3 regions of the Brevibacillus sp. M2.1A genome follow, and region 2 is predicted to be linked to each of the others. Evidence: riboswitches for the same ligand, from Rfam matches in the RefSeq annotation. Region 2 holds a riboswitch; each other region holds the start of a gene.
What was found. A riboswitch is a leader RNA that binds a small molecule or an ion and turns the genes downstream of it on or off. The one in region 2 is predicted to bind cyclic di-GMP.
Positions count from the first base shown of each region.

Region 1: linked by a shared signal. The riboswitch ahead of ggt (gamma-glutamyltransferase) and the one ahead of HP567_RS24370 (aldehyde dehydrogenase family protein) in region 2 are both predicted to bind cyclic di-GMP.
Region 3: linked by a shared signal. The riboswitch ahead of HP567_RS01095 (methyl-accepting chemotaxis protein) and the one ahead of HP567_RS24370 (aldehyde dehydrogenase family protein) in region 2 are both predicted to bind cyclic di-GMP.

Region 1 is NZ_JABSUY020000001.1:152,483-155,737, forward strand. It holds gene HP567_RS00685 (glutamine--tRNA ligase/YqeY domain fusion protein) at 1-538, opposite strand, end outside; gene HP567_RS00690 (SET domain-containing protein) at 618-1,235, opposite strand; cyclic di-GMP riboswitch class I at 1,489-1,577, shown strand; gene ggt (gamma-glutamyltransferase) at 1,760-3,255, shown strand, end outside.
Region 2 is NZ_JABSUY020000001.1:5,100,367-5,103,621, reverse strand. It holds gene HP567_RS24380 (hypothetical protein) at 1-297, shown strand, start outside; gene HP567_RS24375 (methyl-accepting chemotaxis protein) at 322-1,257, shown strand; cyclic di-GMP riboswitch class I at 1,433-1,518, shown strand; gene HP567_RS24370 (aldehyde dehydrogenase family protein) at 1,605-3,062, shown strand; gene HP567_RS24365 (methyl-accepting chemotaxis protein) at 3,093-3,255, shown strand, end outside.
Region 3 is NZ_JABSUY020000001.1:240,783-244,037, reverse strand. It holds gene HP567_RS01100 (formate--tetrahydrofolate ligase) at 1-1,525, shown strand, start outside; cyclic di-GMP riboswitch class I at 1,661-1,761, shown strand; gene HP567_RS01095 (methyl-accepting chemotaxis protein) at 1,834-3,255, shown strand, end outside.

The DNA of each region.
Region 1 (3,255 bases), 4.9 Mb from region 2:
TGTCGATTTTCGCACGAAGCACCTTTTCTCCGTCCCTGAATTCCCCTTGGCGCATACGTGCAAACAGATCCAGGTTTTCCTCCACTGACCGGCTGCGGAACGGACTATCTGTGCCTGGCTCTGTCCATGTTCCGCGCATTTTCCGCATATCTTCTGGAGAAAGATCGTCTACGTAAGCCAGACCTTTTTTAATCAACAGCACCGCACGGTTGTACATCTCTTCAAAGTAATCAGATGCAAAAAACAACCCGTCCCATTCGAAGCCAAGCCATTGAACGTCCCTTTTGATGGCCTCTACGTATTCGATGTCTTCCTTCACCGGGTTCGTATCGTCAAAACGCAGGTTGGCCTTGCCGGAGAATTCTCGAGCCAACTCAAAGTTGAGGCAGATCGCTTTTGCATGTCCAATATGGAGATACCCGTTCGGTTCTGGGGGAAAGCGGGTAATGATTTCCTTTACTTTGCCCTCTTGCAAGTCATCAATCATGATATTGCGGATAAAATTGGATGCCGCTACCTTGTTTTCCAATGAAATCAACCTTTCACTTCACCTTTACATTCCATAATACTGATTCTCTACCCAGAGTTCAACAAAATCGGGTCGTTGACCGACCCGCTCACGTCTCCCATTGCTGCCTCGTTTGCCATTGTGACCTGCAATACAGGTGAACGACAGAATCAATGGCTAAGCGCTGCTCCGTGATTCCACGAATCGTTTCGAGATGCTTCGGGGAAATGAGATGTAGCAAAGGCTGTTCAACATGATTGAAACGTTGGAATGCTTCCGCTGCAATCCGATCCCACTGCGGGTAATACCGAAGCAAATCATCAGGCATTACGCGGGAGCGTTCCGTGTCAGACTCGGGCAAACAATCAAAAGGTTCATCCAAATTTAACGTTCCGTAATCATCGGTCAGCTCTTCGCCCGGTAAAATATCCCGTGCTGCCAATTCCATATCATACATGGTCGGCACACAATTCGCATGAAAGCTGTGGTTCACGTACCTTGCCTTATCCCAGCAAAGAATGTACTTTCCGAACTGGTTCTTAAACGAATATTTTTGTACGTCCTGTTTTCGTAATGAGTCAAGTCTTTCCACAAATGCAGGGTCCAATACCTGATCCAAATCATCCTGTGCCCATACAATCGTTCCTTTTGGGATAAACCTTGTCGCAAACACACCGTACCCGATCTCATCGTTGATATAGCGCAATTCTGTATCGGGATGCATCATGGTCTTTGTTTCACTCCTTGGCGAATGTGCCTTTTTATCATCATAAGCAGTTCTGCCCCAGGAGGTGTGTGAATGTATGCGAAAAACAACCTTTCCTATAGCATTCCTGACTATTTTTCTGGATTAAAATATTTTTTCTTATTTACCACAAATGGTAAATAGTCTATATTATTGGCAAACGGACTTTTAGGAACATTTTCCCACAACGATCGAATCACTATTTGTGTCATGTCATTTTATGTTTCACCCATTGATATCGAAACGGCATACCCGGGGAAATCCGGCGACGCAAAGCTACAGGGGCTACCTCCGCAACAGCGGACACGCTTGCCAGCTACCGAAGTATTGATGTAGGACGAGACCAATGATCCTATATCATTGGTCTTTTTTTGCGCGCGCAATGTCTATTTTTGTCTATTTTTGTATGTTTGTGTATTTTTAACTTTTAAAGGAGGTGAGGCAACAGCGGATAGCCGGTTTAATGAAATCATTATTCTATTCATCATGAAGGAGGTTTCATAGGAATGTCATTCTTGAAGAAACTCTCGACCGTCGCGCTGACTGCTGTCATCGGGCTATCAACATTCTCTGGGGCACAAGCTGCTAACCGTCCAACATCGATGTCACCGAACGCTATGGTGACGACTCCTCACTATCTGGCTACGGCTGCGGCCCTGAAGACATTGGAAGACGGTGGAAACGCAGTAGATGCTGCTATTACAGCCGCTTCCACCTTAGCTGTTGTCTACCCTCATTACACAACCATTGGCGGAGATAACTTCTGGCTCATCTACAATGCCAAAACAAAAGAGCTGAAGGCACTGAACGGCAGTGGTCGTGCAGGCGAAAAGGCAACCATCGACTATTACAAAGGCAAAGGCTACGAAAAAATCCCGTCCCGCGGTTATGAATCGGCAAACACTGTCCCTGGAGTTGTCTCCGGCTGGTGGGAGGCGTACAACTACGCCCATAAAAAAATGGGCAACAGCAAGCTTCAATGGAACAGACTGCTGGAGCCTGCCATTGGATACGCCGAAAACGGATATCCAGTCTCCCCCAACCAAGTGTATTGGACAAAATACGCGACAGATCCAACTGACAATGACTTGAAGAATCTTCAACGTTTTGATGGATTCCGTAAAACATTCCTGAAGCCCAACGGCGATCCTTATGCAGCAGGCGAAATTCTCAAACAAAAGGACCTTGCCAATACTTTGCGAATCATTGCGAAAAAAGGCGCTGACGGTTTTTATAAAGGAGAAGTTGCTAAAAAAATCGTAGCAGACATGCAAGCCAACGGCGGATTGCTCACGTTGAAAGATTTTGAGAAGCATACCTCCACTTGGGCAGATCCTATTACGGTAGACTACCGCGGATACAAAGCATACAACGTTCCGCCTAACTCCCAAGGCATGGCATCACTCTCCATTCTTAATGTTTTGAATAACTTTGACCTTAAGAGCATGGGTGAAGGAACACCCGATTACTATCACACGATTGTGGAAGCTACCAAACAGGCTTTTGCTGACCGCGACAAATGGCTGACTGACCCAGCCTTTGCGGATATCCCTGTAGATGAGCTGTTGTCCAAGCAGCATGGGAAAGATTTAGCTGCGCGTATTGATATGAAGCAAGCAGCCAAATCCGTAGAACCGCTTGATCCAAAAGGCGATACAACCTGGTTCGGGATCGTCGACAAAGATGGAAATGCCGTGTCCATCATTCAGAGTCACTATTTTGACTGGGGTTCCGGCATCGTAGCGAAAGATACGGGTGTCCTTTTGCAAAACCGCGGAAGTTATTTCTCTTTGGATTCCAAACACATCAATCACTTGGAACCAGGCAAACGCACCTTCCACACAATTAACCCAGCGATGCTCTTCAAAGGGGACAAGCCTTATCTCCTTTACGGAACACAAGGGGGAGAAGGACAGCCGCAAACGCAAGCCGCTCTCGTCACACGTATTGTCGACTTTGGTTTCAGCGTGCAAGACGCAATTGAAGCGCCAAGATGGCTGCA
Region 2 (3,255 bases):
CTTGAGCGTACGGCCTACCAGATGATTCTGGAGGGTGGGCGTGTATACAGCGAGCTAAGTCGCCTGAAAACGGAATATCCAGAAGTGGAGCAAATGCTTCGTGCCAACGATTTTCACGATAAACTGGAGCGCTATGCTTTGGAAATGCAGCAGTATTTGCAGGCGAAGCATTTTGAGCGTAAAGACGTGGAGCTCTTGGAGGGTCACTATTATTTCTTGGAAAACTTGCTGAGCTTGGCGAAACAACATCCGGGAATAATCGAGTCCCGCGTATATAGCCGCCGAGGTGACAATTGATGGGTACAGAGGAGAGGGAAGCGGATGTTTTGGAAAAAAGACAAAGGCCTGGCAGAAAAAGAGACAGCAGCGACGACAGCCACAACCACAATGACAGGACAGCAAGACGCTTGGAAACATGAGCTTCGCGATCTTTACGAACAGATGGGTGCGATCCTCAGTTCAAACCAGGCGATAAACGCCGAATCCGATCAAATGGTGCGACTGGTGACAAGGATGAAGCGTGTCGTAGATAATATCCAGGCCATTAACGAGCGGGATGATGAATCTGCGAGCCAGTTGTCGGTTCGAGGAGAGCGCCTGACAGACATCTGTAAACAATCGGTAGCGTGTGCAGATGAAGGCAAGAAGGCGATGACGGACGTTGTGCAGGTCATGAGCCTGCTCGACAAAGAATCGGTCCATACGTCCAAGTCCATGAGCCGCTTGGAAGAGAGCTCTTCGGAAATTACGAGCATCGTCAAGGTGATCAGCGACATTGCGAATCAGACCAACCTTCTCGCCCTGAATGCAGCGATAGAAGCGGCACGTGCAGGTGAACAAGGCCGAGGCTTCGCCGTCGTAGCGGATGAGGTACGGAAGCTGGCCGAGATGACAGCGAACTCGACCAAGACGATTGCAGAATTGATTGGCAAGATTCAGGAAGAAACAAAAGAAGCATTGTCTAACAGTGAAAAAAGCAGCAGTGCAATCAAAAATGGACTTTCTATCAGCAAGGATGCTGCACAGAAGACAGATCAGATCGTGAACGCTTTCCAGGTACTGAACGTCGAAGTGTCGGGTGTGATGGAAATCATCGCGCATCAAAAGCGATTTGCTGATGATGTGTCCCAGCAGGTAAGTGATGCAAAGGGTTTGCTGGACGAGCTGAATGAAGGCTTGACCAAGCACATAAGGGACGCCAACGCGACGGAGCAAATGCTCGCGACGAGCGTAAAGAATGTCAAATCGTTATTGTGAGCATAAGGAAGAAGAACCAGGAGTCCGTATCCAAGCGATGCGGGCTTTTTGATATTTGTTACTTCCTTTCACGAAATATTTACATGTTTTCGTTTGACTATTAGGAATAGAGTACTATAATCTAAGTATGATTCTCCATATCTTTCCTTTTTTCGACAAAATATTATCAGCATTCGCTATGAATGGGCAAACCCATTGAAAATTGGGGACGCAAAGCCACGGGCCTAATGTACACGTTACGATGGCAGCCGGGTTGCCAACGAGCAGTGTATTTTGCTGTTTTAGTTTTACGGCTCCTTTCATGCGAAAGGGGCCTATTTTACTTTACAAAAGGGAGAGGTTGTAGCATGTCAATCCTGCAAACATTGGACAAGCAGTACATCAATGGGGAGTGGCGCGACGGGCTTGGCGTGAAGACATTGCAAGATATCAACCCTTACAACGGGGAAGTCATCGCAGAATTCAAAATGGCAAATCTGGAGGATATCGACGCGGCTTACAAGGCGGCAGCCCACGCGAAAAAAGAGTGGGACGAAGTGAATGCTTATACCAAATCTCGAATGTTGGAGCGTGCTGTTCACTATATCGAAGAGCATGAAGAAGAAATCATTCAGATCATCATTCGTGAATTGGGCGGAACCCGATTGAAGGCGTTTTTTGAGATCGGGCTTGTGAAGGATATTATTCGCGAGGCGGCTACCTTCCCAGTGCGGATGGAAGGAAAAATTCTGCCTTCTCCCGTTGACGGAAAAGAAAACCGCTTGTATCGGATTCCCGCAGGAGTTGTCGGCGTCATCAGTCCGTTCAATTTCCCGTTCTATCTGTCGATGAAGTCTGTGGCTCCAGCTCTTGGCGCGGGCAACGGTGTCGTCCTCAAACCGCATGAGCACACGCCAATCACGGGTGGGACTCTCATCGCGAAAATTTTTGAAGAAGTAGGTCTGCCCAAAGGCTTGATTAACGTCGTAGTGACGGACATCGCTGAAATTGGCGATGGTTTTGTCTCCCACCCGATTCCGCGCATCCTTTCGTTTACAGGGTCTAGCCAAGTTGGGAGCCATATCGCGCAGGTGGCAGCGAAGCATTTCAAAAAGGCGATTTTGGAGCTGGGCGGCAATAGTGCGCTGATCGTTTTGGAGGATGCGGATCTCCAGTATGCCGTCAATGCAGCAGTATTCAGCCGTTTTACCCACCAAGGTCAGATTTGCATGTCAGCTAACCGGGTTCTGGTTCACCAAGATGTATACGATAAATTCCTCGATCTGTACGTGGAAAAAGTATCTGGACTCAAGGTAGGCGACCCGAATGATCCTGACACGGTAATCGGTCCACTCATCAATCAACGGCAAGTCGCCAATCTGATGGCAACGATCGATGAGGCGATACGCGAAGGAGCCGTTCCTGCACTGAAAGGGGAAGTAAAAGGAAACGTGGTCGAACCGATTGTTTTGACAGGAGTGACCACAGACATGTCGATTACATCCAAAGAGCTGTTTGGTCCGGCTGTTTGCATCATGTCGTTTGCTTCCGAGGAAGAAGCGATTCGCATGGCAAACGAGACACCATTTGGATTGTCCGGGGCAATTCACACCCGCGATCTGGAGAGAGGTGCCGAGATGGCCAAGCGCATTGAGACCGGCATGATTCACATCAACGATGGAACGATCAATGACGAGCCAATCGTGGCGTTCGGCGGTGAAAAGCACTCCGGGTTGGGACGATTGAATGGTCAATGGAGCTTAGAAGAGTTTACTACGCTGAAATGGATTTCGGTTCAGCACAAGAAGCGTCAATTTCCGTACTAATGCCAGCAAAATATAGAGGTGAAGAGGGTCATGAACGGATACGAAGAATGGAACGAAACAGAAGCTTCCGAAAAGGGGAAAAACGCAGAACTGCTTGAGGCTTTCATCAAGGTTGCCCCCTATTTAAATGATTTGCTCTCCGATGACATTACCATTGGGGTCTACGACACGGAAAAGCTATTGTGCAATGTAC
Region 3 (3,255 bases), 4.9 Mb from region 2:
AGTGAAGGATCGCCCTGATGGCAAACTGATTCTTGTTACAGCGATGAACCCTAACCCGGCGGGAGCAGGTAAGACACTCACGACGATTGGTTTGTCACAAGCATTAAATTATCTCGGGAAGAAAACAATGGCAGCGCTTCGCGAGCCGTCCTTGGGTCCTTGCATGGGGATCAAAGGAGGCGCAACCGGAAGCGGCCAAGCACAAATTCTCCCGGCTGACGAAATTAACCTGCATTTTACAGGGGACATTCATGCGATTACAGCTGCACATAACTTGTTGGCAGCGATGATCGACAATCATATTTTCCACGGCAATCCGCGTGGGCTCAATCCAAAGAAAATCGTCTGGAAACGAGCCATGGACATGAACGACCGTGCACTGCGTAACATCGTGGTTGGTCTGGGTGACGGCAACGGGATGACGCGTGAAGATGGCTTCATGATTACAACCGCTTCGGAAATCATGGCGATCTTATGCCTGAGTGAGAATCTGGCGGACTTGCGCGAGCGATTGAACCAGATCATTATTGGCTACGATTTCGATGATCAGCCTGTACGGGCAGAGGAAATCAACGCGGTCGATGCGATGTGTGTTCTCTTGAAGGAAGCCATCAAGCCCAATCTCGTACAGACAATCGAAGGAACTCCGGTCATCATTCACGGAGGACCTTTTGCCAATATCGCGCATGGGTGCAGCAGCGTGATCGGAACCAAGATGGCTTTGAAGCTGGCAGATTACGTCGTAACAGAGGCTGGCTTTGGTGCCGACCTGGGGGCCGAAAAGTTTTTTGACATCAAGTGCAGAAAAGCAGGTCTGACTCCATCGGCTGCTGTCGTGGTCATTACAGTTCGCTCGTTGAAATACAACGGCGGGGTAAAAGTACCTGATCTGGCAGAGGAGAACTTGTCTGCTCTGGAGAAAGGCTTCGAAAACGTCAAGCGCCATCTGGAAAACCTGCAAAAGTTCGGTGTGCCAGCAGTGGTGGCGATCAATCATTTTGCGACAGATACCCAGGCAGAGGTGGATGCAGTCATTGCGCTGTGCCAAGCGGCCGGAGCCGAAGCGGCGCTGTCCAAAGTATGGGCAGAAGGCGGAGCAGGTGGTGTCGAGCTTGCTGAAAAAGTGACTCGTGCAGCAGAGCGGCCTTCATCCTTCCGATTCTTGTATGAAGATAACCTCAGCATAAAAGACAAGATTGAGACAGTCGTAAAAGAAGTATACGGTGGATCAGGGGTTGTCTTTTCGCCGCTGGCATTAAAAACGATCCAAAAGGTAGAAGAAATGGGCATGTCCCATCTGCCTGTGTGCATGGCGAAAACACCTTACTCCTTTACGGACCGCGCTGATCTGTTGGGAGCACCTGTTGACTTCACGATCCAAGTGAGTGAAGTGCGCATATCAGCAGGAGCTGGTTTTATTGTGGCACTGACCGGTAGCTTGGTTACCATGCCAGGCCTCCCGAAAAAGCCGGCTGCTGAATCGTTATATGTAGACGAGGATGGCCAAGTGATCGGATTAAGCTAGTCAAAAAGTTTGACAAAAAGCTGACAACTGTAAAAGGTTGTCAGCTTTTTTTGTATTTTTGAGGTTTATTATCGGAAAGTTATGGGAAAAGAAAGGTGAGATTGAAAAATGTGAACTTAATTGAAAAACAACAAGGAATGACAAAGGCAAACTTGCTGAAAGGCAGGGACGCAAAGCCACGGGTCTAAGGTCGAGAGTCAAGTGACTTTCGCAGCTAGGACAGCCGGGTTGCCATACCGTAGTCATGATGGGCTGTCGGTGGGCAGTCTTTTTTTTGTTGAAAAAAGAGAAGGGAGAAGGGATTCGGTATGAAAAATAGTTTGAAGAATAAGCTAATTATCGTTTTGTGCCTGCTGTTGTTGATAAGTTTGGGTACGGTTTGCGGTGCAAGCTATTGGAGTGCTTCCAATCTTTTGGCAGACAGTCTGGACAAAGAAGCTGAGTTGTCAGCTAACAATCTCTCGATTCGTATCGATGGTTTCTTTAAAGAAAAAATTGAAATTGTAAGAGCAGTGGGAGGGTTGATGTCGGCTGATCAAAATGCCGAGTATGACCTGAAACTCATTCAAGAGGCCCAAAAGAAAAACCCCGAGTTTGAGACGTTCTTCTTTTCGCATGATTTAAGCGGAAAGAATGTGATCAATTTCAAGGGTGAAGTGACTGATATCTCGGATCGTCCGCACATTAAGGAAGCCAGCAAAGGGGAAGGAAAGGTTGTTGTCTCAGAGCCAGTTGTTTCGAAGCGCACAGGGAATAACATCGTGACCCTTGTCGTTCCATTGATGAAGGACAATCGTCAATACGGTTATATCGGTTCTACGATTCCTATCAATGAGATCCAAAAAAAGGTGTCCGAAGAGAAATTTGGTCAATCAGGCTACGCCTTTTTAGTAAGCAAAACAGGAACATTTATTTATCATCCGAACAGCGAGTTCATTCTGAAGGAATCGATTCTCAATATGGGTATTCTTGAACTTCAGACTGGCTTTGAAGACATCAAGCAAGGGAAGCATGGAATTGCCCAATATAATTACGAGAATACAGAGCGATTTGCTTCGTATGCTCCTACCAATTTGAACTGGGGTATATACATCACTGCACCTGTAGCAGAGCTGCATGCCCCTGTCGATCAACTGTCAGTTCGATTGATGGTTATTTCCCTCATCGTATTGGCAATTGGGGTTGTCCTCGTTTATTTCTTGGCTGTACGCATGGTGAAACCAATTGAGCGTCTGAATCACGCCGTAAATGTAGTGGCGCAGGGCAACTTGAAAGAGACCGTAACGGTTGACGGAAAAGACGAGATTGCGGTTCTGTCCCGTGACTTTAACCAGACGGTATCGCACTTGAAAAATTTGATTGAAGACGTATCACTGTCGTCTGATCAAGTACAGCGTTTTAGTCAGGAAGTATCTGAAGGTATTAAGCAGGCGACAGAAAACATCAACCAAATCGGCTTGTCTATCGCACAGATTTCTGAGGGAGCAGAGGCGCAGGCAGCCAGCTCGCAGGAAGTCGCATTGTCGATGACTGACATGGCAGCAGGCATAGTGAAAATCGCGGAGACGTCTGCACATGTTTCTGAGGCTGCCCAGATAGCAACAGAGCAGGCAGAACAAGGAACTGCTGTGGTAGAGCAGGCAGTTCTCCAGATGGGAAGCATTGGCGAGGGAACATCGAAGGCGACAGTAGCCATTGAACAGCTCAACAATCGCTCCAAAGAAATCGAA